Linked DNA regions of Zymomonas mobilis subsp. mobilis ATCC 10988. The protein of the gene in region 1 binds, or shares a complex with, the protein of each later gene. Links are inferred from orthologs where the notes say so. Each region holds a gene or a part of one and is shown on either strand. Other genes may lie near its edges.

Evidence for each region.
Region 2: the proteins of uvrB (region 1) and ZMOB_RS05705 are in contact, whole or in part, in a crystal structure (PDB 7EGT), measured with the Thermus thermophilus proteins. The link is inferred for Zymomonas mobilis subsp. mobilis ATCC 10988 from one-to-one orthologs. Residues at the interface, in WP_096411307.1 of Thermus thermophilus: Glu23, Leu25, Arg26, Asp27, Gly28, Glu29, Arg30, Phe31, Arg55, Glu326, Asp327, Phe328, Glu379, Ser382, Gln383, His398, Gly400, Arg401; in WP_096412145.1 of Thermus thermophilus: His654, Arg656, Phe657, Gln666, Asp668, Glu669, Lys680, Arg681, Leu682, Ser683, Lys685, Tyr686, Ala687.

Annotation. Positions count from the first base shown.
Region 1 is NC_017262.1:1,065,613-1,068,865, forward strand. The notes cover bases 240-3,168. They hold uvrB (excinuclease ABC subunit UvrB), read left to right. Parts: upstream 240-579; coding sequence 580-2,757; downstream 2,758-3,168. Other genes in these bases: ZMOB_RS04675 (hypothetical protein), read left to right, coding at 240-242; ZMOB_RS10490 (hypothetical protein), read left to right, coding at 351-482. Outside these bases: more of ZMOB_RS04675, read left to right, coding at 1-239. UniProt on the Escherichia coli protein: The UvrABC repair system catalyzes the recognition and processing of DNA lesions. A damage recognition complex composed of 2 UvrA and 2 UvrB subunits scans DNA for abnormalities.
Region 2 is NC_017262.1:1,278,069-1,281,393, forward strand. The notes cover bases 119-3,119. They hold ZMOB_RS05705 (ATP-dependent helicase), read right to left. Parts: upstream 2,772-3,119; coding sequence 465-2,771; downstream 119-464. Other genes in these bases: ZMOB_RS05700 (glutathione S-transferase family protein), read left to right, coding at 224-412; rsmD (16S rRNA (guanine(966)-N(2))-methyltransferase RsmD), read right to left, coding at 2,835-3,119. Outside these bases: more of rsmD, read right to left, coding at 3,120-3,325. UniProt on the Escherichia coli protein: A helicase with DNA-dependent ATPase activity. Unwinds DNA duplexes with 3'-5' polarity. Translocates on single-stranded DNA with 3'-5' polarity. Initiates unwinding more efficiently from a nicked substrate than double-stranded DNA.

The DNA.
Region 1 (3,253 bases):
CCAATGCCGGTGGTAATGGTAACTATGTTTTCCGCGCTGCTTTGGTAACCCAATCGACTTATCGTATTGCGGGTCATGCTTTGCGGGTTCGTGGATGGGCTAATATCCGTAAATCTGTCCGTGATGCTGAAATCCATGGCATTAGTAGCTATGGAACCAGTAAAGATTTTATTGGTCATGCGGAAACCGGCACGAGTGGCGAGGGCGGTATTTCCGTTGAATATGGTATCAATCAACGTTGAGTTCTGGCCTGTGACGTTGCCCGTGATTGGTCTTATGGTTCCAAGGTCAAGGGTTATAATAATGCCGTTGATTATGTTGAAAAGAAAGGGCAGGGATCCGGTGCTTGGGTGGTTGCCCCGGCTGTCGAATATAACTGGTCAGCTCGCTATGGTATTATCGCCGGTGTTTCTACGCCTTTCTGGGGCAGAAATACGACTGAAAGCCTGTCAGGACAGGTCGCTTTTGATATGGTTTTCTAGTCACTTTTTATATTACCCAATCCATAATGGTTTTGAATATAAAATTTAACCGCTTTCTACGCTTGTTTCCGGCGCTGGGGTTTATCATATCCAAGATATGACTATCGCGATCCGCACGACGCTTGATGAGCCAGAAAATCATTTCGATTTTGTGCCTCATCGCCCCAGCCGCCCTGAAAAAACAGAGCCGTCAAAACCGTTTCGTCTTGTTTCCGATTACGAGCCAGCGGGTGATCAGCCGCAGGCCATTAGCGCCTTGTGTAAAGATATTCAAAAAGGCGAGCGGGATCAGGTTCTGTTAGGGGTAACCGGATCCGGTAAGACCTTTACCATGGCAAAAGTCATTGAGAAATTACAGCGGCCTAGTTTGATATTGGCGCCTAATAAAATTCTGGCTGCCCAGCTTTATGGTGAGTTTAAACGCTTTTTTCCTGAAAATGCGGTCGAATTTTTCGTGAGCTATTACGATTATTATCAGCCGGAAGCCTATGTGCCGAGGACAGATACCTATATCGAAAAAGATAGCGCCATCAATGAAGCGATAGACCGGATGCGCCATGCGGCAACGCGTTCTTTATTAGAGCGCGAAGATGTTATTATCGTGGCCTCGGTTTCTTGTCTTTATGGTATCGGTTCGGTTGATACCTATTCATCCATGACCTTTCGTTTATTGAAAGGTCAATTAGTCGATCAGCGGGAAATTATTCGCCGTTTGGTTGCTTTACAGTATAAGCGCAATGAGGTTGCCTTTGGACGAGGTTCTTTCCGTGTCAAAGGCGATACCCTTGAGATATTTCCATCCCATTATGAAGATATGGCTTGGCGTATCAGCTTTTTCGGGGATGAAATCGAAGAAATTTCTGAATTCGATCCTTTGACTGGGGTGAAGATCGCTAAACTCGACCAGATTAAAATTTATGCTAATTCTCATTATGTGACACCAGAACCGACTTTGAAGGCTGCTAATAATGCGATCCGGCGCGAGTTGGACAACCGTTTGCGGGAATTCAAAGCTGAAGGTAAATTACTGGAAGCGCAGCGATTGGAAGAGCGCACCGAATTCGATCTGGAAATGATGGCTGCAACCGGTGCTTGTTCCGGTATTGAAAATTATTCCCGCTTTCTGACCGGACGCGCCCCCGGAGAACCTCCGCCTACTTTATTTGAATATTTGCCTGATAATGCTTTGTTATTTGTGGATGAAAGCCATCAGACGATTCCGCAAATTAACGGTATGTCACGGGGTGATTATCGCCGTAAAACGACTTTGGCTGATTATGGCTTCCGCTTGCCTTCCTGTATTGATAACCGACCTCTTCGGTTTGAAGAATGGAATGCGATGCGTCCGCAAACCGTCTATGTTTCTGCAACGCCGGGACCGTGGGAATTGGAGCAAACTGGCGGCGTTTTTGTCGAACAGATTATTCGACCGACGGGGCTGGTTGATCCTGCAATCGAAGTTCGACCGATTGAAGAGCAGGTTGATAATCTGATCTTTGAAGCCAAGAAAACGGCGGCGGCCGGATGGCGTTCTTTGGTGACGACCTTGACCAAGAGAATGGCTGAGGATTTGACTGAATATATGTATGAAGCGGGGTTGAAAGTCCGTTACATGCATTCCGATGTCGAAACGATCGAACGCATCGAGCTTATTCGGGATTTGAGATTAGGCGTTTATGACGTCTTGATCGGTATCAACCTGTTGCGAGAAGGCTTGGATATCCCAGAATGTGGATTAGTGGCCGTATTAGATGCTGATAAAGAAGGCTTTTTGCGGTCTGAAACTTCACTGATTCAGACGATCGGTCGAGCTGCGCGTAATGCCGAAGGGCGTGTTATTTTGTATGGTGACAAGATAACCGGTTCGATGGCGCGGGCTATGGCAGAAACTGAACGCCGCCGGATTAAGCAGATTGCCTGGAATAAAGCGCATAATATTACACCTGCAACGGTTAAGCGGCAGGTCGATGATATTGTCGGTCATTTCGGTGTTATCGACAGTAGTGAGGCCGCCGCTACCATCGAAAATCATGATCCGAAGGTTTTGGCACGTTCTATTTCCGAGACTGAAAAAGAGATGTTAGAAGCCGCCGCTAATTTGGAATTTGAAAAAGCGGCACAATTAAGAGATGTCTTGCACCAGTTGAAAAGACAGGAATTGGGACTGCCTCCTGAAAAGTCGTCTGAGATCCAAGGTCGGTCTGAAGCCGGACGTCCCGGCACTCGAAAAACCAGAAGTGACAAAGCTAGGCTCAGGACTCATTCTTTGAGATAGAAGATGAAACTTGCTGCGATATGGATTGCTGACATGAATGTGTGAGCGCACCGGTCGTATCGTGTTGCGACACGCCGCCAGTCTTTGAGCTTTGCGAACATATTTTCGATGAGGTGACGCTTTTTATACAGATGCCAGTCGTAAGGCGGCTTTGATTTCCGGTTCTTCTTCGGCGGAATACAGGCGGTGATATTCCGGTCTGCGAGAGACTGTCTGATTTTATTACTGTCGTATCCCCGGTCCCCGAGAATTTCTTGTGTTTCTTCCGGCAGATTTGCCAGCAGAACATCCGCGCCTTTGAAGTCACTGACCTGACCTGCGGTCAGATGCAGCCGGACAGGGCGGCCCTGACTATCGCATACAGCGTGAAGCTTTGAGTTCAGTCCGCCTTTCGTGCGTCCGATATGGCGGGGAAAAGCCCCTTTTTGAGCAGGGAGGCCGCTGTCCGGTGTGCTTTCAGATGTGTTGCATCGATCATCAGACGCTTTGAACGGCC
Region 2 (3,325 bases), 210 kb from region 1 along the record:
TCCACTGAAGGCCGTTGCGGATCACGTAAACGATCCCGCTCAGGACACGACGGTCATCGACACGCGGCACACCATGCGCCAGTGGAAAAAACGGCTTAATCCGTTCCATCTGGTGCTCAGACAGCAAAAACACGTCACTTACAGCTTCACCTCCATCGGTAAACCTGTGAATCACAACAGCCCGCTCAACTCAAGAAATTAACAGGTCCTGAGCCTAGAAGAATTGGCACCCTTAATTGATGAGTCCAATGCGGTTAATGGGGAATTATCTACCGATGATTTCCATCTCTTCGCTTTTCTGCGCAGTCTGTCGATAGTCAAAAATGTCTATTATCCAGTCGAGGTTGCCACCTATCTTCAGGCGATGTCAAAAGCATCAAAAATTGGTCTTCTCGATCAATTTGCAGTGTAGATTTAATGGCAATAACTAAAAAACAACAAATCTTTTGTTATTTTATGAATCTTTACAAGGAGACAAACTGCGAAAGTAATTTTTTGATGCCGACATCCTTATCGTGAAATTCGACCGTTACCTTGTCCCCATCCACTTCATTGACGACACCCTGACCAAATTTAGCATGTTTTACCGTGTCGCCAATCTTATATTGAGGGCTGTCCTTCTTCTTTAATGGATGGCTAACCGCAGGAGAGGGCGAAGCGGCCGCTTTTTGCGCCCTTTGCCAACCTGCACCCCGACGACTAGCTAATTGCCATGGCGGCGTAATAGCTTCTTTTGCAGAATTATAAGCCGGATTTTTGGATCTATCTTCTGCCCATATGTCACGCCATATAGGGGCCTTTTTTCGAAGAAGTGATTTCTCATCTATATGGTCGTCTGGTAACTCGCTGATAAAACGCGAAGGTGTCGAAGCTATCCACTGACCATAAACTCTGCGATTGGCCGCGTGAAAAATGGTGCAGCATTTCTTGGCACGGGTAATACCGACATAGGCCAAGCGTCTTTCTTCTTCCAGACTGTTGAGGCCACCTTCATCTAATGACCGCTGCGATGGAAAAACGCCTTCTTCCCACCCGGGTAAAAAGACATGGTCAAATTCCAAGCCTTTGGCGGCATGCATCGTCATAAGGGTGATTTTATCATCTATCGGATCGTTTTCATGATCCATGACCAAGCTGACATGCTCAAGAAAGCTGCCAAGGTCATCATATTCTTCCATTGCACGCGCTAATTCGGTCAGATTTTCCAACCGCCCCGCAGATTGGACATCATTCACGGCGCGAAGCATCGCCTTATAGCCGGATTCATCCAACATTTTTCGGGTAACATCCGCATGGCTGACGACGGACAGGCTTTTTCGCCATTCAGAAAAATCGTTCATTAACTGGCCAAGCGACTGGGTTATTTTGCTTCCCAGTGTTTTTTCTGAAACCAGTTTTTCAGCAGCCTCGGCTAAGGGAATGCGATCGAGAAAAGCCGCTTGATAAAGCTTTTCCATCGCCTTTTTGCCAATACCGCGTTTCGGCACATTAACAATACGTTCAAAGGCAAGATCGTCTGTCGGTTGGGCAATAACTCGAAGATAGGCCAAGGCATCCCTTATTTCCGCTCTTTCATAAAAACGGAAGCCACCGATAATACGATAGGGGAGGTTCTTTGCTATAAAAATATCTTCAAATTCGCGGCTTTGAAATTGGGCGCGAATAAGAATTGCCATCTTGTTCAGGGGAATATTGGCACGCCTCAGATTTTGGACATCGGCAACAAGTTGCCTTGCCTCTTCTGCGCCATCCCAAACGCCTATAATTTTGACTTTTTCGCCCTGATCCCTTTCCGTCCACAAGGTTTTCCCAAGGCGAGCATTATTATGGGTAATCAGCCCTGATGCCGCACCGAGAATCTGCGGTGTTGATCGATAATTATGTTCCAGACGGATAATCTTTGCGCCCGGAAAATCTTCCTCAAAACGAAGAATATTGGCGACTTCAGCACCCCGCCAGCTATAGATAGACTGGTCATCATCGCCAACACAGCAAATATTCCGGTTTTTCTGGGCTAATAACCTTAACCACAAATATTGTGCCTGATTGGTATCCTGATATTCATCTACCATGATATAGCGGAAACGATCATGATAGCTGTCCAGAACCTCTCGATGCTGGGTCAAAATAACCAGCATATGCAAAAGCAGATCGCCAAAATCGCAGGCATTCAGGCTTAACAGTCTTTTTTGATAGGCCAGATAAAGCGCCGCACCTTGACCATCAGCAAAGCTATCTTCTTCTTTCCCTGCAATTTTATCGGGTGTTAAACCCCGATTTTTCCAACGGTCAATAATGCCTGCCAATTGTTTGGCTGGCCATTGTTTTTCATCAATGCCTTGCCCTTGGATAAGCTGTTTCAAAAGCCGAATTTGATCGTCAGTATCAAGAATAATAAAATCGGATTTTAACCCGACTAATTCGGCATGACGGCGCAGCATTTTCGCTGCGATGGAATGAAATGTGCCCAACCAAGGCATGTTTTCTGCCTGACTGCCCAGCAAATCACCTACCCGCATTTGCATTTCGCGGGCCGCCTTATTGGTAAAGGTCACCGCCAAGATTTGCGAAGGCCATGCTTTCAGGGTTTCGACCAAATAAGCCAGCCTTGCTGTTAAAGCGGCCGTTTTACCCGTTCCTGCCCCTGCCAGAACCAAAAGGGCGCCTTCTGTCGTCCTGACAACCTCTTTCTGTTCAGGATTGAGGCGTGCCAGATAATCAGGTTCTGGTGGGGTTTCGGCTGAAAAAGATGAATACAAGGAGTCAGTCACTTCGTTAAATTACGCCTAGAAAACTTTATCAGCAAGGGATGAGGCAAAGGAATTCCATAGGAATTAAGATTCCGCTACTCTCCGAAGTAAGGTGACACGGGATTTGCCATATGTCCTTTCGGCTTCAACCACCCAACCTCCGGCAGAGGTTGTCTCTTGCTTGGCTGTTTCAATACTTGCCCATGCGGAGGGTGATGCCCAGCCCAGACGGGTCAGTTTTTCTAATAAAGCACCCGCTCCACCACTGTTATAGGGGGGATCAAAAAGCAAAAGATCAAAAGGCTGCGAAATCGGCGCGAGGGAAGAAACAGGCTGCGCCATTAAACGGGTGTCCGCTTGTGCGCCCATTTTTTCTATATTGCTCTTCAATATTTTACAGGCTTCGGGGTCTTGCTCAACAAACAGGCTAAAGGCCGCCCCGCGCGACAGACTTTCTAGACCAAGCGCCCCCGTTCCGGCAAAAATATCGGCTACTCGTAGGGATTCGAGTGATCCCATACGACTTTCTAACATCGAAAACAGCGCTTCGCGGGCGCGGTCACTGGTCGGGCGGG